4 regions of the Saccharopolyspora sp. 7B genome follow, and region 1 is predicted to be linked to each of the others. Evidence: riboswitches for the same ligand, from Rfam matches in the RefSeq annotation. Region 1 holds a riboswitch; each other region holds the start of a gene.
The links. A riboswitch is a leader RNA that binds a small molecule or an ion and turns the genes downstream of it on or off. The one in region 1 is predicted to bind cobalamin.

Region 1 (5,493 bases):
CCGCGTGCTGGAACACGTTGAACACGGCGAAGACCTCGGCGCGCCGCTCCCCCGCCTCGTGCATCAGGTAGGTCCGCACCGCCGGGTTGAACAGCGCCCCCGCCAGGCCGGTGAGGATCGCGGCGGCGAACAGGCCGGGCAGCGTGGTGAACACGGCGAACAGGCCGAACGACACCACGCGCAACGCGCAACCGGCGATGATCATCGGCCGGCAGCCGAGGCGGTCCGCCGCGGTGCCGCCGAGCAGGAACATGCCCTGCTGGCTCAAGTTGCGGACGCCGAGCACGAGCCCGACCACGGCGGCGCCGTAGCCGAGGTTCCCGCTCATGTACGCGGCCAGGAACGGCATCAGCATGTAGAAGCCGACGTTGATGCCGAACTGGTTGATCACCAGCAGCTTCGCCGCCGGGGACAACCGGGCGAACGCGGCGCGGTTCACGGCCGCACCTCGCAGACCGGGCATTCCGCCGGGCCGTCGGCTCGCCGGGCACACGGATCGACCACCTTGCGCGACCTCCTCCACGTCGTTCTGCTGTCCACTTCGGACGGTATGCCGTCCGCGTCCACCGGTTCGGCGGCGGGTTCCGGGAAGTCCTGCGCGGCGAGGAAGTCCGGGTCGTAGATCGTCCCCCAGTAGCGGTGCGGCCCGTCCGGGAACACCGCGGCCACCTGGTCCGCGCCGAGCTCCCGGGCGCACCAGGACGCCACCAGCGCCACCGCGCCGGTGCTCCAGCCGCCGGTGACGAACGCGCCGGCGGCGAGCCGGTGGCAGGCCGCGACGGACTCCGCCGCGCCGACCAGGTGCACCTCGTCGAACGCCGCGTAGTCCACGTTGCCGGGGTGGATGCTGCTGCCGAGGCCGCGCATCAGGCGCTTCGCCACCGGGTCGCCGAACACCGCGGACCCCGCCGCGTCCACCCCGACCAGCCGCACCCTGGGGGCGCGCTCGCGCAGCGCCCGCGCGATGCCGGCGCTGTGCCCGCCGGTGCCGACGCTGCACACCACGACCTGCGCGTCCGGCAGCTGGTCCAGCAGTTCGTGGCCGAGCGCGCGGTAGCCGGTGACGTTGTCCGGGTTGTTGTACTGGTCCGGCCAGTACGCCCCGGGCAGCTCGGCCAGCAGCTCCCGCACCCGGTCCAGCCGCGGGGGGGGCCAGCCGCCCACCGGGTGCGGGTCGCGCACCAGCTCCACCCGCACCCCGTGCGCGGTGAGCAGCGCGCGGGTCTGCCCATCGAGCTCCGCGTCGGCGACCACGACGACCGGGTGGCCCAGCGCGGTCCCCACGTATGCCAGGCCGATGCCCAGGGTGCCGCTGGTGGACTCGACGACCGTCCCGCCGGGGCGCAGTTCTCCGCGGGCCCGGGCCGCGGTGAGCATGGCGTGCGCGGCGCGGGCCTTCATGCCGCCCGGCGCGGTGCTCTCCAGCTTCGCCCAGAAACCCGGGTGCGGGAACGCGATCGGTGCGGCGACCCGCAGCAGCGGGGTGCCTCCGATCAGGTCCAGGGCCGAGTCGCAGCGGGCGGGCGCGCGACCCGTCACCGCACGACCTCGGTGGCGCGGGCGGCCTCGTAGGTGTGGATCGTGGTGTCCTCGCCGGAGAGCCAGAAGAACGGGTAGGGCTCCGCCGACAGCGCGCGCACCGGGCCGCCGAGCAGTTCCCGCAGCACAGCGGATCCGGTCTGCGCGAACAGGGTCAGCGGCAGGTCGCGGGCCGCGCAGGTCGCGGCGATGTCGTCGAAGGTGCCGTTGCCGAGGACCATGCCGGAGGCCAGCACCGCGTCCGCGCCGTCGATCGCGGCGGCGTGGTCGGTGCGGATCGGCTCGTCCCACTCGGTGCGGCCGCCCTTGAGGTCGCAGGGCACGTAGTCGAGCCCGCGGTCCCGCAGCGCGTCGAGCAGCGAGTTCACCACGCCGATCACCGCGACCCGGCCGCCATCGGGGACCGCGGTGATCGCGGCGACCGCGCGGGCGCGGGCGGTGGACTTGACCAGCGAGTCGCCCGTCGGGATCACCACCTGCCGGGACAGCGGGTGCGCGGCGTGCGGGGTGAGCGCGGCGAGGTAGGCGTCCAGCGCCGCGACCCGCACCGGCAGCAGCGGGTGCCGCAGCAGCTCGGCCGCGGTGCGGCCCACGGCGTCGCGCACCGCGTCCTCGTCCAGGGCGCCGGGTTCGACGGCGCACGAGCCGACGGCGTCGGCGATCCGGACGCTGAGCACGGTGTTGGTGTAGCCGGTGCCGCGCCCGGTGTGCCGGGCGGCCTGCACGGTCAGGAACGCGACGGCGGCGGAGAGCTCCGCCGGGCCGTTCCCGTCCGCATCGCGGACGTGGCCGGACAGCGCGGACTCGACCAGCGAGTCCACGTAGGACTGATCAGTGGTGGTGGCAGGACGCACGTGTCTCCCCGAGCTGGAACCGGAACGGAACGCACAGCGGCGGGACGAACCCGCGGGGACGACTAGTGTCCGATGTGGACGGTTTGCCGGACTTCCCGGCGCGATGCGGCGATGCGCGACACCACGTACCTCCTCCGGGGCTCCGCGACCCCGCACGAATCGGCACGACGGTGCCAGTCTCCTGGCTCGCGGATCGGCACCGGCCTCCGGCCTTCCCGCCGGGGACCGGCAGTGGCTCGGGTGGAGGACGACTCCCCACTCACAGTGGCGGGACCGCGCCGGATTCGCACCGGCTTCCTGCACACCGTCGTTCGAACGGCTCAGAAGTTCGCAGCCCCGGTGGCCGATGTCAAGGCCGCGGCCACCGCCCGGAACCCGCACCGCGGTCGGCGGAACCGGTGTCGCCGCAGGTGGCGGACACCGGCGCACGCATCGCCGTTCGCGAATATGACATCGGCGACTCCGGCTCCCGCGCCCGGTGCTGCCACCTCACCGGACGCGGGATCACCGCGACCTCGCCGTGCGCCCGGCGGCTAGGCGGCGGGCCAGGAGGGGACGGCCGCGTCGAGGGCCCGCTCCACCAGCTCGCACGGGTCGGCGGTGGCACCGCTGGGGATCTTCGACTTCGCCGACACCGCCTGGTCCGAGTCGGCGGCCACGACCAGTTCGCAGGTGCCGTCGGCCTTCGGGTCACCGGAGTTCGCGCGCACCGCCGGGTGCCCGCCGATGGTCAGCTCGCCGAAGTCGGAGTACTCCTCGGCCGCGTCCTGGAAGTCCTGCAGCGACCGGTCCGCGACCACACCGACCTCCAGCCGCACGCTGTCCCGCGGGGTGCTCCAGGTGCACGCGCCCGCGCTCTCCTTGCCGCCCAGGTGGAATCCCAGCTCGTGCACCGTCTGCTCGGGCACCAGGTCGCAGGGCTTCTCCCCGCTCGCGTCCTTCGGGGAGTCGACCTGCACGCCGCCGCATCCCGCCAGCGACAGCGCGGCGACGACGGCCAAGCCGACCGAGCCGAGCCGAACCGCGCCGATGCGGGGCACCGCAACCTTCTCGTTCACACTCATCACGCCTGCCGTTGATCCGGTCCGGATCGGGTCGATCCGGAGAACTCGCGCCCTCCCCGCTGGACGCGCTGATCATGTCCCGTGCGTCCAGCGCGCGGCTCCGGCAGCAACGCGGTTTCGGCCGTAGCGCCCAAGAATCGAGCGACCGGCCCGGCGCACCGGCTGCCCCGAGCGGACCAGGACCACCGGCGCTCCCACCCCCGAAAACAGCCCCCGATGACGAGAACCCGCCAACTTCAGCGGGGGCGCGGCTCGACCCCGTTGACCACGTCGGCGGGCCGCTCCCCGGTCAGCACGGCGGCGAGCTTCGCGAACAACCTCCCGCGGAGGTTGTGGTAGGCGTCCCAGGTCACGCCCGCGGTGTGCGGATTGAGCAGCACGTCCGAGCGGCCCCGCAGCGGCGAGTCCGCGGGCAGCGGTTCCTGCTCGAACACGTCCAGCGCCGCGCCCGCCAGCTGCCCGGAATCCAGGGCCCGCACCAGCGCCCGCTCGTCCAGGACGCCGCCACGCCCCGCGTTGAGCACGTAGCCGCCGCGCCGCATCCGCGCCAGCAGCTCGTCACCGACCAGGCCGTGGGTGGCGGTGTTCAGCGGCAGGTGCAGGCTCAGCACGTCCGAGGCGGCCACCGCCTCGGCCAGCGGCAGGTACTCCCGGCCCGGCTCGGACGGCACCGGGTCGTGCACCACCACCCGGGCGCCGAAGCCGTCCAGGCGACGGGCCACCGCGCGCCCGATGTTGCCGAAGCCGAGGATGCCGACCGTCAGCGCCGCCAGGTCGCGGCCGCGCAACCCCTCCGGTCCCCAGCCGCCGGATTCCACCTTGCGGTGCCCGGCCGCGTAGTGCCGCAGCAGGTACAGCAGCGAACCGACCGTCCAGTCGGCGACCGCGTCGGCGTTGAACCCGGGCAGGTTCGCCACCGGGATGCCGCGCTCGGCCGCGGCGAGGTGGTCCACGCCGTCGAAGCCGACCGCGACGGACTGCACGAGCTCGCAGCGCGGCATCGCGTCCAGCAGCTCGGCGCCGATCCGCCGCTCCTTCTCCAGCGGGGCCAGCACGATCGTCGCGGTGGCCAGCGCGTCCAGGTGGGCGGCGGGGTCCTGCTCCGGCCCGATCTCGGTGATCCGCAGCCCGGGCAGGTCCGGCAGGTGCTCGCGCAACGACGCCTCGGTGATGTCGTTGAGGTCGTAGAAGCTGACGATGTGACCGGTCATGGTTCCTCTCTCGGGGTGTTCCGGGCGCGCGGAACCCGCTCCCCGCCGGTGGCGAGGAGCCGGGTTCCGCGTGGTGTCAGGAAGTGGCGGCCCAGATGCGCTGGAGCGCGGCGAGCATCCGCTCCTCGGAGCCCGCCAGGTGCGCGGTGAGCAGCGAGGTGGCGCGCGCCGCGTCGCCGTCGGCGATCGAGGACCGCAGCTGCTCGTGCGCGGTGCACACCGGGCCCAGGTCCTCGTCCTCGCTGTTGGTGACCGCAAGCATGCTGGCGAACAGCGGCTCGATCTGCAGCCAGATCGTCAGCAGCCTGCGGTTGCCGCTGGCCTCGTAGATGCCGCGGTGGAACCGCAGGTCGTGCTCGGCGAACTCGGCGGCCCGGGGCGGCGTGGCCGTCTCGGACATGCCGCGCAGCCCGCGGAGCATGCCCGTCTCCGAGCGCTGCTCGCCGAGACCGATGGCGCTGGTCACGGCGAGCGTCTCGATGGCCTGCCGGATCGCGTAGAGCTCGCGGACGTCCGCGGCGCTCAGCCCGACCACGTGCACCCCGCGGCGCTGCGGTTCGACCAGGTTCTCCAGCCGCAGCAGCTTCAGCGCGTCGCGGACCGGGCCCCGGCTGACGTCGAAGCTCTCCGCCACGGAGTCCTCGACGAGGTGCGTGCCCGGCGAGATCTCCCCGCGCACGATCCGGTCCCGGAGCGTGCGGGCCAGCCGCTCCCCGAGCGAATCCGCGCGGACGAGCGAGTCGGACATGCATCCTCCCTCGATCACATCGTCAACCGTGGACAATAGTGGTCGCCGCCAGCAGCTCGGTCACCTCGTGCCGGTGC
Region 2 (5,493 bases), on a different contig from region 1:
TCTTCACCGGAGTCCTGGTCGTCGGCGGAGCCCTGGTCGTCGGCGGAGCCCTGGTCGTCACCGGCGTTCCGGTCGTCGGCCGGTTCCTGCTCGGCGTGCTGGGCGGCGTCCTCGAGCGCCTGCTGCAGCTGGTCCTCCTCGACGCCGGGTTCGTCGAACGGGTCGCGGCGGCGCCGGTGCGGCAGCGCGAGCCGGGCCGCGGCCTCCACGTCGGCTTCGGCGACCTCGTCGGCGCCGCGCCACGCGGCGTGCGCCACGGCGGTGCGGGCCAGCACCAGGTCGGCGCGCATCCCGTCCACGTCGAACGCGGCGCACAGCGCGGAGATCCGCCGGAGCTCGGCGTCGGGCAGCCGCACCGATTCCACTGTGGACCGGGCGTCGGCGATGCGGCGGGCGAGCGCGGCGTCCTCGGCGGCCCACCGCTCGGCGAAGCCGGCCGGGTCCGCTTCGAAGGCGAGGCGCCTGCGCACCACTTCGGTGCGGGTGGTGACGTCGCGGGAGGCGGCGACCTGCACGGTGAGGCCGAACCGGTCGAGCAGCTGCGGGCGCAGCTCGCCCTCCTCCGGGTTCATGGTGCCGACGAGCAGGAACGAGGCGGCGTGCGTCACCGACACGCCTTCCCGCTCCACGTGCGCGCGGCCCATCGCGGCGGCGTCCAGCAGCAGGTCCACCAGGTGGTCGTGCAGCAGGTTGACCTCGTCCACGTAGAGCACGCCGCGGTGCGCCGCGGCCAGCAGCCCGGGCTGGTAGGCGCTGACGCCTTCGGTGAGCGCGCGTTCCAGGTCGAGTGAACCGACGAGCCGGTCCTCGGTGGCGCCGACCGGAAGTTCCACGAGTTCCGCGGGGCGCGTCGTCCCGGAGACCTCGGCGTGCGGGCCGTCCGGGCACCGCGGGTCGGGTCGCCGCGGTTCGCAGCCGAAGCGGCAACCGGGCACGACGTCCAGCGCGGGCAGCAGCGAAGCGAGCGCGCGCACCACCGTCGATTTCGCGGTGCCCTTCTCACCCCGCACCAGCACCCCGCCGATGCGCGGGTGCACCGCGTTGAGCAGCAGCGCCAGCCGCATGTCGTCGTGCCCGACCACGGCCGTGAACGGGTACCGCGGGCTCGCGGGAGCAGTCATGCCAGGTGTTCCTTCCTCGGGTCTCGGACGCCCCGATGTCGGCTGCGCCTGGGCGAGGCAGTGTCCTGGCTCCCGGATCAGCGCGGAACTCCGGCCTTCCCAGGCGGCAGCGCCCGGTGGCTCGCGGGGGAGATCCGCTCCCCGGTCACAGTGGCGCCGACCGCACCGGTGTCGCACCGGTTTCCTGACCTGCCCTGGCTGGGACCAGCGAGCATCGTCGCATCCCCGCGACGGGCGAGGAACCGGCGCGGCTCGCTCAGCGCGGCGAACCCGGGTATCGGTGCATGTCGACGTGCGGGATGCCGTCTTCGAGATACTCCTCACCCGAGGGTTCGAACCCGAATCCGCGGTAGAACTCCAGCGCGTAGGTCTGCGCGGACAGCGTCGCCGGCGCGCGCTGGATCTCGGCGAGCGCGGCGCGCATCAGCTTGCGCCCGAGCCCGAGGCCGCGGGCGTCCTTGGCGGTGGCGACGCGGCCGATGCGGAAGGTGCCGTCGGGGTCTTCGAGCAGGCGCAGGTAGCCGAGCACGTAGCCGTCGGCGGAGTCGATCCAGAAGTGCCTGGTGGTGGTCTCCAGGTCCCGGCCGTCCAGTTCCGGGTAGGCGCACTGCTGCTCGACCACGAACACGTCCACGCGCAAGCGGAGCATGCGGTAGAAGTCCTCGGCGTCGAGGTCGGCCGTGTAGGCGCGGTGGACGGCGGTGGCGAGCGGTTGCAGGGTCACCCCAACGGGATATCACATTCCGGCTACGACACCCGGGGTCACCTGCGGTGGAAGTAGCGCACACCACGTCCCGCGCGCCCGGGCGCGCGGGCCTCGGGGCGGGTCGGTGCTGCGCACGGCGACCGGTGCACCGCCGCGGCGCGAGCACCGGGTGGCACCGGCTCGTCCCGCGGTGCGGGACGCCGGGTTCAGAGCCGCGCGGCGACGTCGTCGGCGACCCCGGAGATCCGGGTGTACACGCCGGGTGTTCCGGGACGTCCGCAGCCGGTGCCGTAGGAGACGACGCCGATCAGCCTGCCGTCGGCGACGAGCGGTCCGCCGGAGTCCCCGGCGCACGCGTCCCGGCCGCCTTCGGGCGGGCCCGCGCAGACCCGCGTCCCCGACTCGTAGCCCGGGTAGGCGGCGCGGCAGTCGGCGTCCGCGCTGATCGGCACCTCGACGGACTGCAGCGTCGCCGAGGTGGGCCCGTTCTCGGTGGTGCGCCCCCAGCCGTGCACCCGCGCCGGGGTGCCGGGCCGGTAGCGGGCGGTCTCGTCGGCCCCGGCCATCGGCAGCGGTCGTTCGCGCACCGGTGCGGCCAGGGTCAGCACCGCCACGTCGTGCCCGCCGGTGACGTCGCGGAACTCGGGATGCACCCAGACGTCGCCGACGGGCGTGTCCGCGCCGCCGGTGGTGCGCAGGTCGGGGCGGCCGGTGACGGCGCGCAGCTCCGCCGCGTCGTGGCCGTCCACGCAGTGCGCGGCGGTGACCACCTTGATCTCGGTGACGAGGGTGCCGCCGCAGAACTGGCGCCCGGCCTGGTCGGTGAGCGCGACCACCCAGGGCGCCGCGTGTTCGTCGGTGCCGCCGAGCACGCGTTCCTGCGCGGGGCCGGCGGCGGCCGGTGCGGCGAGCGCGGCGGTGGCCGCGGTGGCGGCGGCAGCACCTCCGGCGGCGATCCGGGCGAGCGGGCTGGATCGGTCGGGCACGGCTGCCTCCTGGACGTGCGGCGTCGTTCGGCGGCACACGGTAGCGGCCCGATCACGCCGGGATGACGAGGGCGAGCTCACATCGGCTCATGATAATTTTTCGTTAAGATGGACTTCGGCGGGAAAAAATCCGGATCACTGCTTCGGCAGAGGTGGTTCGTCCCGCCCACTCAGTCAAGATCTCCGGTGCCCGCGACGACGCGGAACCGAGATCACCCCCGATCCGGTGAAACCTCGACCGGTGGGCCGCGCGCTCACCGGCGCCTCCGCGCGCGCGTCGACCAGGCAAGGAGCGAACTCGTCATGCTGCTGGACCCCACGACCCTGCCGGCGTTCCTGCTCGCCAGCGCAGTGGTGGTGCTGACGCCCGGGGTGGACGCGTTCCTGATCTTGCGGACGTCGCTGCGGCAGGGGATCGGCGCCGGGCTGCGAGCGCTGGCGGGCATCCACGCGGCGAGCATCCTGCAGGTGGCGCTGGTGATCTGCGGGCTCGGCGCGGTGATCACCAGCCACCCGGCGGTGCTGGCGGCGCTGAAGTGGGCCGGCGCCGCGTACCTGGTGTACCTCGCCGCGATGATCGTGCGCGGGTTGTGGCTCACCCGCGCCGAGACCGGCGACGGCCTCTCCGGCGGCGGCGCCACGACCCGGCCGTTCTGGCAGGGCCTGCTGAGCAACATCACGAACCCGAAGATGCTGCTGTTCAGCCTGGCCTTCCTGCCGCAGTTCGTGGGTTCGGCGGCGAACCCGACGCTGCAACTGGTGCTGCTGGGCGCGGTGTTCCTGGTGCTGGCGGCGATCTGGGAGGTCACCATCGTGCTGGGCGCGGCCCGCATCGCCGACCGGCTGCGCCGCCCGCGCTTCGCCCGCTCCCTGGACGTGATCAGCGCGGCGGCCTTCCTCACCATCTCCGCGGGTCTCGTCGCGGCCTGACCCCGCAGCAGAACGGCCCGCTCGACCGCGCGGTGCGGTCGAACGGGCCGTGCGCCTCGGTGGTGGGGGGATCAGCGGAGCTGGGCCTGGACTTCGTCGTGGTAGGCGCCGAGCCTCGTGTAGACGCCGGGCTGGCCGGGGCGGGCGCAGCCGTTGCCCCAGGACACGATGCCGATCAGCTTGTCCCCGGCCACGAGCGGTCCGCCGGAGTCGCCCTGGCAGCTGTCCTCCCCGCCTTCGGGGAGCCCGGCGCACACCTGGCCTCGCGGGTCGTACTGCCCGCCGTAGGCGCGGCTGCAGTCCTGGTCGCTGGTGATCGGCGGGTGTGCCTGGCGGAGCGTGCTGGACGGCGAGCCGCCTTCGGTGGTGGTCCCCCAGCCCAGGACGGTGGTGGCTCCGCCCGGCCGGTACTCGGGGAGGTCACCCGCCGTCGCGATGGGCAGCGGGGTCGCGGTGACGTCGCGGTCCAGCGTGAGCACGGCGACGTCGGCACCGCTGCTGGCGTTCTGGAAGTCGGGGTGCACCCACACATCCCGGACGGCGGTCTCGGTGCCCTCGTCGCTGTTCTTGTCGTCGCGGCCGGAGACGACGGTGATCTCCGGCGGCGCACCCCCGGTGACGCAGTGCGCGGCGGTGATGACCTTGTTCGCGGCCGCGATGGTGCCGCCGCAGAACTGGTTGCCCGCCGAGTCGGTGAGGTACACGACCCACGGGTACTCGCTGGTGCTGGCGTACTCGCCGCCGACGATCCGGGTGCTGATCGGCGCGGCGGCGGGCTCGTCGGCGGCGGTCCCGGCCCCGGCGGGGGTCGTGATCGCGACAGTGGCCAGCGCGGCCGCGGCGAGTGTTCCGCCTGCCGACCACCACCGGGTGTGGGTCCGCCGTGTGCGTGTCATCCCGCTGCTCTCCATCCCCCGGAGCCCCTGCGGCGCGGTCGGGGTGACCGGCCCGCCTCCGGCTCGTGCCAGTGTCGCGGAGGGAGCCGATCACGGCCCGGTCATCGTCCACAACGGCCGAACGTCGTTACCTGATCAGGTGATACATCGGGAGAAAACCGCTCGGCGGCAGCATCAGACCAAGTCCACTTCGGACGGTCGCACGGGCGGCACCGGCCGGTGTTCGCGCAGCCTGCGGGCCACGGCGGCGACCCGCTCCAGCAGTTCCACCGGATCACCCGCCCCCCTTCGGCGCCCCTCTCCTCGGCCCGCCGCAGCCGGTTCGGAGTCACCCGCGCGGCGGAGAAGATCACCGGACCGGCGTAGTCCCCGGCGCCGCGCGAACCGGCAGCGGAGCGGATTTCCGGCGCACGAGCGCGGTCAGTGCTCGGCGAGGACCTCGCGGATCAGGTCGCCCGCCGCGTCGGGGGCGTGGGCGAGCCGCACGATGTCCCGCAGCACCTCCCGGTAGGAACTCACGGTCCGCTCGGAATCCAGGAATGCGGGACCGTGCTGGTTCTCCACGTACACCACGTCCGGCTCTCCGTCATATTCCAGAAGAAGGAATGACCCCTGCAATCCCGGATAGGCGCCCACGGAACGCGGCACCACTCGCAGGCAGACGTGATCGGATTCCATCATCACCAGCAGGTGCAGCAGCTGCCGCTTCATCACTCCCCGGCCGCCGATCGGGCGACGCAACGCGGATTCCTCCAGCACCGCGTGGAACAACGGCGCGCGGGAACGGCTCAGAATGATCTGCCGCGCCATCCGGGTCGCGATCAGATCGTCCAGTTCGTCCTCGCAACGCCCGG
Region 3 (5,493 bases), on a different contig from region 1:
CCCCCCCGGCCGCCCCCCCGCCCCCCCACTAGCCCGTCCGCCCCCGGTGTTGGGGTCCACTGCTTTTGGTCTGTGGTTTTTGTGTCTCCCGCCGGCGTCCACTCCACCCGCACGACCCGGGTGGGCGGATCGTCCGACCGATGCGGGGGACGAACGGCCCGCTCACTCGTCGCGGGCCGGGTGCCGGGTCCGCCCGTCACCAGGTACCGGTCCACGAGCAGGTTGAGGCCGGTGCACAGCGCCACGAGCAGGCCCGCGGGCACCAGCACCGCGCACGGCTGCAGGAACAGCGCCTCCTGGTTGCGCTCCACCAGCACCGCCCAGTCCGCGGTGGCCGGGTCGATCCCGAGGCCGAGGAAGTTCGCCGAGGCCACCAGGTACAGCACCAGGCTCAGCCGCCCGCCCGCGTCCACCGCGACGGGCCCGAGCACGCCGCGCCCGACGTAACCGAAGTGCACCCGCCACCACGATTCCCCTTGCAGCGCCATGGCTTCCACCACGCCGCTCCGCCGGGCGCCGAGCGCCGCACTGCGCACGATCCGCACCACCGCGGGCAGCTGCAGCAGCGCGACGGCGACGACGAGCGCCGCCCCGGTCCGAGTGCCGGTCGCGGCCAGCACCATGAGCACCAGCAACCCGGGCAGCGCCAGCACCAGGTCCAGTCCGCGGGTCAGCCACCGGTCGACCCACCGGTGGGGCTGCCCGACGGCGGCGAGCGCCAGCGGCACCCCCACCAGGTAGGTCAGCAGCAGCGCGCCGCCCGCCAGCACCAGCACCGAACCCCCGCCGTGCAGCGCGAGGGCCAACACGTCCCGCCCGAGCACGTCGGTGCCCAGCGGGTGGTCCGCCCCGGGCGGCAGCAGCGGGACGTTCGCGGCCCGCACCGATCCGCCGCCCGGCAGCAGCCCGGCGAGCACCGGCCCGGCCAGCGCCGCCAGCAGCGGCACCCCGAGCAGCAGCCACCCGGCGGCGCGGCTCACCGCGCACCCGCCCGGAACCGCCGCGCCACCAGGTCGATGACCAGGTTGATGCCGATGGTGATCGCCGCGAACAGCAGCGCGTAGCCCTGCACCACCGGCAGGTCGCGGGCCTTGACCGCTTCCACGAATCCGGAGCCGATCCCGCCGAGCGCGAACAGCGCCTCCACCACGACGACGCCGCCGAGCAGCCCGTCCACGGTGCGCGCCAGCTGCTGCAGCACCGGCCCGATGGTGTTCGGCAGCACGTGCCGCAGCACCACGTCGCGCTCGCCGAGACCGGCGCGGCGCACGTGGGTGGCGTACTCGGCGCCGTTCGCGGTGACCACACCGGTGCGGACTTGGCGGGCGAGCGCGCTGAGCTGCTTCGCGGCGAGCACGCCGACGGGCAGCACCAGCACCGCGGGCTGCGTCACCAGCGACCACCCGGACAGCCCGCCCGCGGTGGCCGGCAGCCAGCCGGCCCGCACCGCGAACACGCCGACGAGCAGCAGCGCCAGCGCGAACTCGGGCACCGAGTTCAGCAGCACCACCACCGAGTTCACCGCCCGGTCGAACCGGCTCCCGGCGCGCAGCCCGCTGCGCACGCCGAGCCACCCGGCCAGCGGCAGCACCACCAGCAGCGTCAGCGCGGTGAGCAGCGCGGTGGTGGCGGCGTTGCGGGTGATCTCGTCGAGGACGGGCCTGCCGGTGCGCAGCGAGGTGCCGAGGTCGCCGTGCAGCACCCCGCCGGCCCACTGCGCGAACCGCGTCCCCCACGGCTGGTCGAGCCCGAGCCGCCGCCGCAGCACCTCCACCTGTCCGGTGTCGGCGTGCTCGCCGAGCACGACCTGCGCGGTGTCGCCGGGCAGCAGCGCGGTCAGCGCGAACACGCCGACGGCGACCGCGGCGATCTGCACCAGCGCCACGCCGAGCCGGGGCAGCACCGCGGCGGACGCCCGCGCGGCGGGCGCGATCAACCCACGCTCACCCGATCGAAGCGGGCCCAGTCCAGCGAGTTCGGCGGCGCGCCCCGCACCCCGGCCACGGAGGTGGCGGTGGCGACGTTCCAGCCGCTGAAGCCCCACACCACGTTGCCGCTGTTCTCCCGGGCGAGCCGCTGCGCGCGCACCAGCAGGTCGGCTCGGCGGGCGTCGTCGGCGGTGGCCAGCGCCCGCCCGTAGAGCTCGTCGAACTCGGCGGAGCGGTACCCGGTGTAGTTGTTGCTCCCCGCGTCCGAGGTCATGCGCTGCCCGAGGAACGTCGGCACCGGCAGCGCCGCGGTCCGGGACAGCGAGGCGACGCCGTGCTCCTTGATGTCGGAGAAGTACGTTTCGGCCGGCCCGATCCGCGGCGACACGCGCATCCCCGTCTCGCCGAGCTGCTGGGCGATGAGGCTGGCGGCGGATTCGAAGTAGGGGTCGACGGAGCTGGTCTGCAGCTCCCAGCTCAGCCCGTCTGCCCCGGCTTCGCGCAGCAGCGCGCGGGCGGCGTCGACGTCGCGCGCGGGCGCGGGCAGGTCCGGCGGGTAGTACTTCAGCCCGGCGCCGAACAGGTCGTTGCCGAGCCTGCCCTGCCCGCTGAGCGCGATGTCCAGCAGCGCCTGCCGGTCCAGGCCGACGCGCACCGCCCGCACCAGCCGCGGATCGGAGAACGGCGGCCGGTCCACCTTGAGCAGCAGGGCCTGCATGGTGCCGAACGGCGCCGAGTGCACCCGCGCCCGGCCGCCCTGCTCCAGCAGCCGCACCGAGTTGGCGCTCACGTCGTGCGCGTAGTCGACCTGCCCGGACAGCAGCGCGTTGACCCGGGCGCTCTCCTGCTCCATGGGCACGAATTCCAGCTCGGCCGGGGTCGCGGGCCCGGACCAGTGCCGGTCGAAGCGGGCGAACACGGCGGTCCCACCGGGTTCGAAGGAGACGAACCGGAACGGGCCGGAGCCGACGGGCGCGGTGAAGTCGGTGGTGCCCGCGGGCACGATCTCGGTGGCGGGCGCGCCCCACGCCGACGGGAACTCGAAGTTCGGCGCGCCCAGCACGAGTTCCAGTTCGGTCGCCGAGATCGCCCGGCTGGCGCCGAAGTCGACGTCGGCGAAGTGCGAAGCGGACTGGGCCGCGGTGGCGTCGTCGGCGATGCGCCGGTAGGTGAACAGCACGTCCTCGGCGGTCACCGGCCTGCCGTCGTGGAACTCGGCCGGGCGCAACCGGATCCGCCACCGGGTACCGGTCGGGTCGGGCTGCCAGCTCTCGGCGAGCCGCGGCACCACGCTCATGTCGTCGGCGTAGCCGACGAGCGTGTCGAACAGCGCCTTCGCGCGGGCCTGGTCGACGAACAGCGAACCGGTGTGCGGGTCGAGCGATTCGGTGGCGCCACCGGCGGGGAACGCCAGCCGCAGCCTGCCCGCGCTCGCCCCGGAACCGCCGGCGCAGGAGACGAGGGGGACCGCGGCGATCGCTCCGGCCACGCCCGCGAGCAGCCGCCTGCGGCCGATCACGCCGCTCACGCGGCGCGGGCCGGTTCGGGAACAGCGGGGAAACCGGGCGTGTGCGGCGAATCCGGGTGCACTGCGTACCTCCTCCGGGGCTCCGCGACCCCGTGCGAATCGGTACGACGGTGCCAGTCTCCTGACTCGCGGATCGACGTCGCGCCCGGCCTTCCCATCGGCTGCCCGACAGTGGCGCTGGTGGACGCGGCTCCCCGTTCACAGTGGCGGGACCGCACCGGATTCGCACCGGTTTCCTGCACACCGTCGCATTGGAACGACTCGTCAACTTTTCAGCCTGCGTCGTGCCTTGTCAAGGAAGTGTGAACCGCTCGGCATCCCGTCACCGCGGGTCGCGGTGCCGTCGCCCACCGCCCGCGCGCGGCGGAGCGGCCCGCCCGGTCTCCTCCGGAGAACGGTGCAGCACCCGTTGGGCGAGCGGGCGAGGGGATTCCCGCGTTCGGCAGCGGGGAGCGCGCGGAACCGCGGCGGCCGCCACCGCACCGGGCAGACTCACCGGCACCCGCCGACGACGACGAGGAGCCGCCATGCCCACGCCCGGTTTCCCACCTGGAACCCTGGACGCCACCGGTTATCCGATCTGGCTGTCCGAACTGGACGTGCCGGGTCCGAACCACACCGCGCACCTGGTGCGCGACCTGGAACCGGCGCGGGCGCTGGAGGTGCTCGGCGCGGACCCGGGTTCCGCCGCGGCGTGCACGCTGCCCGAACAGCGGCCGGACGAGTTCACCTCGCTGCCGCGCGCGGCGCTCGGCGATCCGCAGTGCCTGTCGGTGCTGCTGGCGACCCGCATCGGCGGCTGGACACTGGTCTTCGACGACGCGGGCACCACCTTCCAGGTCGGTGGCCTGGACACGATGCGCGCACTGCTCGACGGGATGCGCACCGGGGACTGGTCCGCGCTGCAGGAGCCGGAGGTCCCGCGGACCGTCCCGCGAGCACCGGCGGAAGCCCTCTCCGCGTCCGGCGGCCCGGCGGTGACGTTGCACGCCAACATCAGCGGGTTGCTCAGCCTCGACTACGCGGTGGACGGTTCGCGCGCGTACCGCACGACTTCCGACGACCTCGATCACGAGACCGCCGAACCACCGGCCGAGGTGCGCGCCGCCGCCGCGGCCGCCGGCATCGTGGAGCGCGCCCACCTGGAGCCGGGCGAGACCGACGAGGCCGCGGTGACCCGCATCGGCTGCGCGCTGGCCGGGGTGACGTGGACGATGGACGACCTGCGGGCGGCTCCGCTGCTGGCGGTGGCGCTGACCTGAGCGCCCGCGCCCCGCGTTCCCCTCGCGCGGTTCCGGGGCGCGTCGGCGGGTTCCGCAGCGGGTGGTCGCGCAATGGTGGGAAGCGCAGCGGGTGGGAGCGCAGCGGGTGGTGCCGCGACCGGGGGTTCGGATCCGGGGAGACTCGCCCCCGACTCTTTCGTCCACTGTGGACGAAATCTGCAGTCCGGCCATTCCGGAGAGCGGGACACGCTTGGAGCCGGAAGTCCGCTCACACGGCGAAGACCTCCACCTGACCGTACCGGGACGGAATTGTCGGTGCCCTGGGGCAAGGTGCCGAGAAGAACCGAACCGACTGGAGACGACGATGCCCGAACCCGCCTTCCCCGCCGCAGCACTGGATTCCGGGGGCCGCCCCGCGTGGATCACCGAACTCGGCGCGGAGGACCCGCACCAGATCGTGCACCTGGTGCGCGACCTCCAGCCGCGCGAAGCGCTGGAAGCGCTCGGGGCGCGGCTCGCGCACGCGCGCCCCTGCACGCTCCCCGAGGAGCGGGCCGACGAGCACTCCTCGCTGCCGCGCACCGCGCTCGGCGAGACCGACTGCGCCTCCGCGCTGCTGGCCGGGCGGATCGGCGGGTGGACCTTCGTGTTCGACGACGCGGGGCACACCGACTCGGTCTCGAACGAGCAGGGCGGGCTCGAATCCGCCGCGCTCGCCCTGTCCCGCACCGGCGGGGCGGCGCTCAGCCTGGCGCACAACTTCGACGGACCGTGCTGCGGCCTCGAATTCGCCGAGGACGGCGCGGAGGTGCTG
Region 4 (5,493 bases), on a different contig from region 1:
ACGGGCGCCGGGCGGTGCTGCTGGCCGGCGGGGTGCGCAGCGCCCGGCTGCGCGGCAGGCTCGCCGGGCTGCGCCGCCGCTGCGCGGAGCTGGTGGGCTCGCGCCACGCCTGGCGCGACTGCGCGGAGGAGCTGGCGCTCGGCATCGACGGTGTCATCGCACCCCGGCCGGTCCCCCGCTGACGGTGCGGCGGACCTCCGTCGGCGCGGCCGGGCGCGGCGGGAGGAAGTGGCCGTGCGAAAGGAGATCCCGGCGGCACGGGGTGCGCCGCCGGGACCCCGGCTCAGTCCTTCGCGGTGATGCGGTCCGGCGCCGGCGGCACCACGTCGGGGTGCTCCGCCAGGTAGCCCAGCAGCGCGTCCAGGTCCACCGGCCCGCCCGCGACGTCGGTGCCCTCGGTGAAGCCGCTGAACCCGTCCCCGCCGCCGGCGAGGAAGTTGTTCACCGCCACCCGGTACGGCGCGGCCGGGTCCACCGGTGCGCCGTCGAGGGTGAGCCCGGAGACCTTCGACCCGATGGGCGCGGACCGCGAGTACTCGTAGTGCAGGTCCGCCGACACCTGCAGCACGTTCTCGCCCTCCGGGCTCCACTGCTGCTCCAGCACGTCCCGCAGCTGCGCGCCGGTGAGGGTCATGGTCTGCATGGTGTTGCCGAAGGGCTGCACCGCGAACGCTTCGCCGTAGGTGATGACGCCGTCGCCTTCGCCCGCCGGGGAAGAGGCGTGCGGCAGGTCGGCGCGCACCCCGCCGGGGTTGGTCAGCGCGAGCTGCGCCCCCGTGTCGCGGGTGGCGGCGAGCTGCGCGTCGGCGATGACGCTGCCGAGGCCGGATTCCCCGGACGGCGCCGGGGTCTTCAGCAGGTCGCCGGTGGCGGTGCCGACGGCGCGGTTCGCGATCGGCGCCGCCTTCGCGCGGGCTTCCTCGACGAGCGCGGCCGTCTCGGCGTCGGGTTCGACGTCGCGGGTGACGACCTCGTTGCGCGCGGTGCTGCTCTCCCGCACCACTTCGCGGGTGTCGCGGTCGACGCGCAGGTCCAGCACCGACAGCAGCCTGCCGTAGGAGGCGCCTTGCACGAGGGGACGCGGGTCGCCCGCCGGGTCGGTGGCGGTGCAGGTGTACTGCTGGTGGCTGTGCGCGCTGAACACGGCGTCGACCTGCGGGGAGACCTGTTCCGCGATGCGGCTCGCGGGGCCGCCGGGGGTGACCTGGCAGGAGTTCGGGCCGCCGCCGTCGGCTTCGTCGCCCTGGTGCAGCAGCACGACCTGCGCCTTGACGCCGAAGCGCTCCAGCGCGTCGGAGGTGCGGTCGATGGCTTCGACCTCGTCGCCGAACCGGAGTCCGCGCACCGCTTCGGGGCTGACCACGTCGGGCAGGTCCTGCAGGGTCGCGCCGATCACGCCGATCGGCACCCCGCCGGAGACCTGCACGGTGAACGGCAGCAGCGCGGGGGCACCGCCGTCCTCGAAGGTGACGTTGGCGCCGAGGTACGGGAAGTCCGCGCCGGCGAAGGAATCCCGGAACTCGCAACCGTCCTGCGGGTGGCAGCCGCCGGTCTGCAGCCGTTGGAGTTCCTGGTAGCCCTCGTCGAACTCGTGGTTGCCGACGACGTGGCCGCGCACGTCCTGCGAGTTGAGGAAGTCGACGGTGGGTTCGTCGTGGAACAGCGCGGAGTTCACCGGCGAGGCGCCGACGCTGTCGCCGGTCGAGAAGACCAGCGAGTTCGGCACCTCGTCGCGCAGCCGCTGCAGGTGGGTGGCGAGGTAGGCGGCGCCGCCGGCGTCGACGGTCCGGCCGTCGTCGAGCTCGATCTGCCCGGAGGACCCGGTGGGCGGTTCGAGGTTGCCGTGCAGGTCGTTGAAGGTGATCAGCCGGACGTCGGTGGTCGCGGGCGGGTCCTGCGGCGCGGCGCCGGCGGTGGCCCCGGTGGCCGTGGCCGCGGTGGCCAGTGCGGTGGCGGCGACGGCGAGTCCGCGTCGCACGCGGTGGGCACGCATGGTTCGGTCTTCCTCCCAGGTGGTGATCTCGGGAGGCAGTCTGCCCGGACCCGCTGCCGACCACCACCGATTCCGCGTCACACCTCGCGGTCGTGCGGAGCCGCCCGCGGCCGGGCAGGATGCGGCCGAGGAGTGCGCGGACGGCTACCGAGCGCCTCCGCACCGGCACCGCCACGCCGATGATGATGGGGTCCGGATCACCGCCGAACCCAAGATGTAGTGTGGCGCCCGCTGATGGTTCGCCGGTCCGCCCGGCGTGACAACAGGGAACCCGGTGCGAATCCGGGACTGCCCCGCAGCGGTGAACGGGAACGACCGCCGTCACCACCTCCCGGTGGTGCAGCACTGGACGCTCGGCGTCCGGGAAGCGACGGCCAGTAGGCCCGGTGCCGAGCACCGGTCGCCCGTGAGTCCGAAGACCTGCCATCGGTGCGCGCACGAGGGGTGCGCGCCGTCCGGGACCTCGCGGGAGGGTCGTGGGACGAGCGGTGCCGTGCGCGCCGCGGGTCCTGGCGCGTTCCGAGGAGTTCCGGGCAGGTGTCCGAGCTTGCGAGGAGAGAGCCAGTGACCGAGTCCACGACCCGGCCGTCAGCAGCGACCGCGGTGGTACCGGCAGGAGTGCGGGTGCTGCGGCGCGACGGGACCGTTTCCGGTTGGGACGAAACGAAGATCTCCGTGGCGTTGACCAAGGCGTTCCTGGCGGCCGAGGGGGATTCGGCCGCATCGTCGTCGCGGTTGCACCAGATCGTCGCGGAGTTGACGGAGCAGGCGGCGCAGGGCGTGCTGCGCCACGCGGGTACCGAAGGCCTGGTGCACATCGAGCAGATCCAGGACATGGTGGAGCTGGCGCTGATGCGCGGCGGGCACCACGGTGTCGCCCGCGCCTACGTGCTCTACCGGGAGGAGCACGCGCAGGCCCGCGAGGCCGAGGTGGCTCCCGTCGAGGACGCCGCTCCCCGCCTGGAGATGACCGCGCCGGACGGCACCCGGGTGCCGCTGGACTGGGAGCGGGTGTCGACCGTCGTCGAGCAGGCCTGCTCGGACCTCGACGACGTGCACGCCGACCAGGTGCTGCGCGAGGTGCGGCGCAACGTCTACGACGGCATCAGCTCCGCGGAGCTGGCCGAGTCGCTGACGATGGCGGCGCGCACCTTCGTGGAGGCGGAGCCGAACTACTCGCTGGTGACCTCGCGGCTGCTGCTGGACAAGCTGCGTCGGGAGGCGCTGAGCTTCGTCGCGGGCGAGCCGGCCGAGGCCGACCAGGTGCAGATGCGGGACCGCTACGCCGGTTACTTCGCCGACTACGTGCGCCGCGGCATCGAGCTGGAGCAGCTGGACCCGGAGCTGGCCCGCTTCGACCTGGAGCGGCTGGGCGCGGCGCTGGACGCGGACCGGGACATCGCGTTCGGCTTCCTCGGCCTGCAGACGCTCTACGACCGGTACCTGCTGCACGAGGACGGGGTGCGGTTCGAGCTGCCGCAGGCGTTCTTCATGCGGGTCGCGATGGGCGTGGCGCTGCGCGAGGACGACCGGGAGGCGCGGGCGATCGAGTTCTACGACCTGATCTCCTCGTTCGACTTCATGTGCTCGACGCCGACGCTGTTCAACGCGGGCACCACCCGCCCGCAGCTGTCGTCCTGCTTCCTGACCACTGTGGACGACGACCTGCACGGGATCTTCCACGGCATCAGCAACAACGCGCTGCTGTCGAAGTACGCGGGCGGGCTCGGCAACGACTGGACCCCGGTGCGGGGCACGGGCGCGCACATCAAGGGGACCAACGGTTCCTCGCAGGGCGTGGTGCCGTTCCTGAAGATCGCCAACGACACGGCGGTCGCGGTGAACCAGGGCGGCAAGCGCAAGGGCGCGGTGTGCGCGTACCTGGAGACCTGGCACGTGGACGTCGAGGAATTCCTCGACCTGCGCAAGAACACCGGGGACGACCGGCGGCGCACGCACGACATGAACACGGCGAACTGGGTGCCGGACGAGTTCCTGCGCCGGGTGGAGGCCGACGAGCCGTGGACCCTGTTCTCCCCGGACGAGGTGCCGGACCTGCACGACCTGTACGGCACCGCGTTCGCGCAGCGCTACCGGGAGTACGAGGCGGCCGCCGAGCGCGGTGAGCTGAAGGTGTTCCGCCAGGTCCGCGCGGTGGACCTGTGGCGCCGGATGCTGACGATGCTGTTCGAGACCGGGCATCCGTGGATCACCTTCAAGGACCCGTGCAACCTGCGGTCGCCGCAGCAGCACGCGGGCGTGGTGCACTCCTCGAACCTGTGCACCGAGATCACGCTGAACACGAGCAAGGACGAGGTCGCGGTCTGCAACCTCGGTTCGATCAACCTGGCGCGGCACGTCACGGCCGAGGGCCTGGACGTGGAGCGGCTGCGGCGCACCACCCGCACGGCGGTGCGGATGCTGGACAACGTCATCGACGTGAACTTCTACACGATCCCGGAGGCGCGGGCCTCGAACCTGCGGCACCGCCCGGTGGGCCTGGGCCTGATGGGCTTCTCGGACGCGCTGTTCGCGCAGCGCATCCCGATGTCCTCGCAGGCGGCGGTGGAGTTCGCGGACCTGAGCATGGAGCACATCAGCTTCCACGCGATCGCCGCGTCCTCCGAGCTGGCCGCCGAGCGCGGGCGCTACGAGTCGTTCGAGGGTTCGCTGTGGAGCCGGGGCGTGCTGCCGATCGACTCGCTGGAGCTGCTGGCGCAGGCCCGCGAGACCGGCGTCGACCTGGATCGTTCGTCCACACTGGACTGGGACGGGCTGCGGGAGCGGGTGCGCGCGAACGGCATGCGCAACTCGAACGTGCTGGCCATCGCCCCGACGGCGACGATCTCGAACATCTGCGGCGTCGGCCAGTCCATCGAGCCGCTGTACCGGAACCTGTACGTGAAGTCGAACATGTCGGGCGACTTCACCGTGCTCAACGCCGACCTGGTGCGGGACCTCAAGGCCGCCGGGGTGTGGGACGAGGCGATGGTGCAGGACCTGAAGTACTTCGACGGCGACCTGGCCCCGATCGACCGGGTGCCCGCGGAGCTGAAGTCGTTGTACGCCACCGCGTTCGAGATCGAGCCGCGCTGGCTGGTGGAGGCCGCGTCCCGCCGCCAGAAGTGGATCGACCAGGCGCAGTCTCTGAACCTGTACATGGCGGCGCCGAGCGGCCGCAAGCTCGACGAGCTGTACCGGCTGGCGTGGCGCAAGGGCCTCAAGACCACCTACTACCTGCGGTCCAGCAGTGCGACGCACGTGGAGAAGTCCACGCTGCGCGGCACCGACGGCAAGCTCAACGCGGTCTCCCCCGCCGCCGCACCGGCCCCGGCCCCGTCGCCGCAGCCGCAGGCGTGCGCGATCGACGACCCGGACTGCGAAGCCTGCCAGTGACCGCCCCGTTCCCCCTGGAGGACTCATGACTTCCGTGCACACCCCCGACGCCACCGGGCTCGGCGAGATCGACCGCGGCGCGGGCCGGATCAACGTCGACGACA

Region 2: another riboswitch for cobalamin. It lies ahead of LCD33_RS12765 (putative cobaltochelatase); the one in region 1 lies ahead of LCD33_RS09550 (hypothetical protein).
Region 3: another riboswitch for cobalamin. It lies ahead of LCD33_RS05970 (ABC transporter substrate-binding protein); the one in region 1 lies ahead of LCD33_RS09550 (hypothetical protein).
Region 4: another riboswitch for cobalamin. It lies ahead of LCD33_RS22480 (ribonucleoside-diphosphate reductase subunit alpha); the one in region 1 lies ahead of LCD33_RS09550 (hypothetical protein).

Annotation. Positions count from the first base shown of each region.
Region 1 is NZ_JAIUKC010000049.1:42,151-47,643, reverse strand. Features, by position in the region: gene LCD33_RS09560 (MFS transporter) at 1-439, opposite strand, end outside; gene LCD33_RS09555 (PLP-dependent cysteine synthase family protein) at 436-1,539, opposite strand; gene LCD33_RS09550 (hypothetical protein) at 1,536-2,393, opposite strand; cobalamin riboswitch at 2,547-2,732, opposite strand; gene LCD33_RS09545 (DUF3558 family protein) at 2,927-3,451, opposite strand; gene LCD33_RS09540 (2-hydroxyacid dehydrogenase) at 3,694-4,668, opposite strand; gene LCD33_RS09535 (GntR family transcriptional regulator) at 4,745-5,416, opposite strand; gene LCD33_RS09530 (ribokinase) at 5,439-5,493, opposite strand, start outside.
Region 2 is NZ_JAIUKC010000068.1:42,456-47,948, reverse strand. Features, by position in the region: gene LCD33_RS12765 (putative cobaltochelatase) at 1-1,121, opposite strand, end outside; cobalamin riboswitch at 1,180-1,309, opposite strand; gene LCD33_RS12760 (GNAT family N-acetyltransferase) at 1,378-1,845, opposite strand; gene LCD33_RS12755 (trypsin-like serine protease) at 2,034-2,813, opposite strand; gene LCD33_RS12750 (LysE family translocator) at 3,117-3,743, shown strand; gene LCD33_RS12745 (trypsin-like serine protease) at 3,815-4,639, opposite strand; gene LCD33_RS12740 (helix-turn-helix transcriptional regulator) at 5,060-5,493, opposite strand, start outside.
Region 3 is NZ_JAIUKC010000029.1:13,437-18,929, reverse strand. Features, by position in the region: partial or broken gene LCD33_RS29320 (ABC transporter permease subunit) at 270-728, opposite strand; gene LCD33_RS05975 (ABC transporter permease) at 977-1,936, opposite strand; gene LCD33_RS05970 (ABC transporter substrate-binding protein) at 1,933-3,456, opposite strand; cobalamin riboswitch at 3,550-3,717, opposite strand; gene LCD33_RS05965 (hypothetical protein) at 3,984-4,718, shown strand; gene LCD33_RS05960 (hypothetical protein) at 5,044-5,493, shown strand, end outside.
Region 4 is NZ_JAIUKC010000157.1:2,129-7,621, forward strand. Features, by position in the region: gene LCD33_RS22470 (helix-turn-helix transcriptional regulator) at 1-182, shown strand, start outside; gene LCD33_RS22475 (bifunctional UDP-sugar hydrolase/5'-nucleotidase) at 284-1,993, opposite strand; cobalamin riboswitch at 2,212-2,436, shown strand; gene LCD33_RS22480 (ribonucleoside-diphosphate reductase subunit alpha) at 2,558-5,389, shown strand; gene LCD33_RS22485 (ribonucleotide-diphosphate reductase subunit beta) at 5,415-5,493, shown strand, end outside.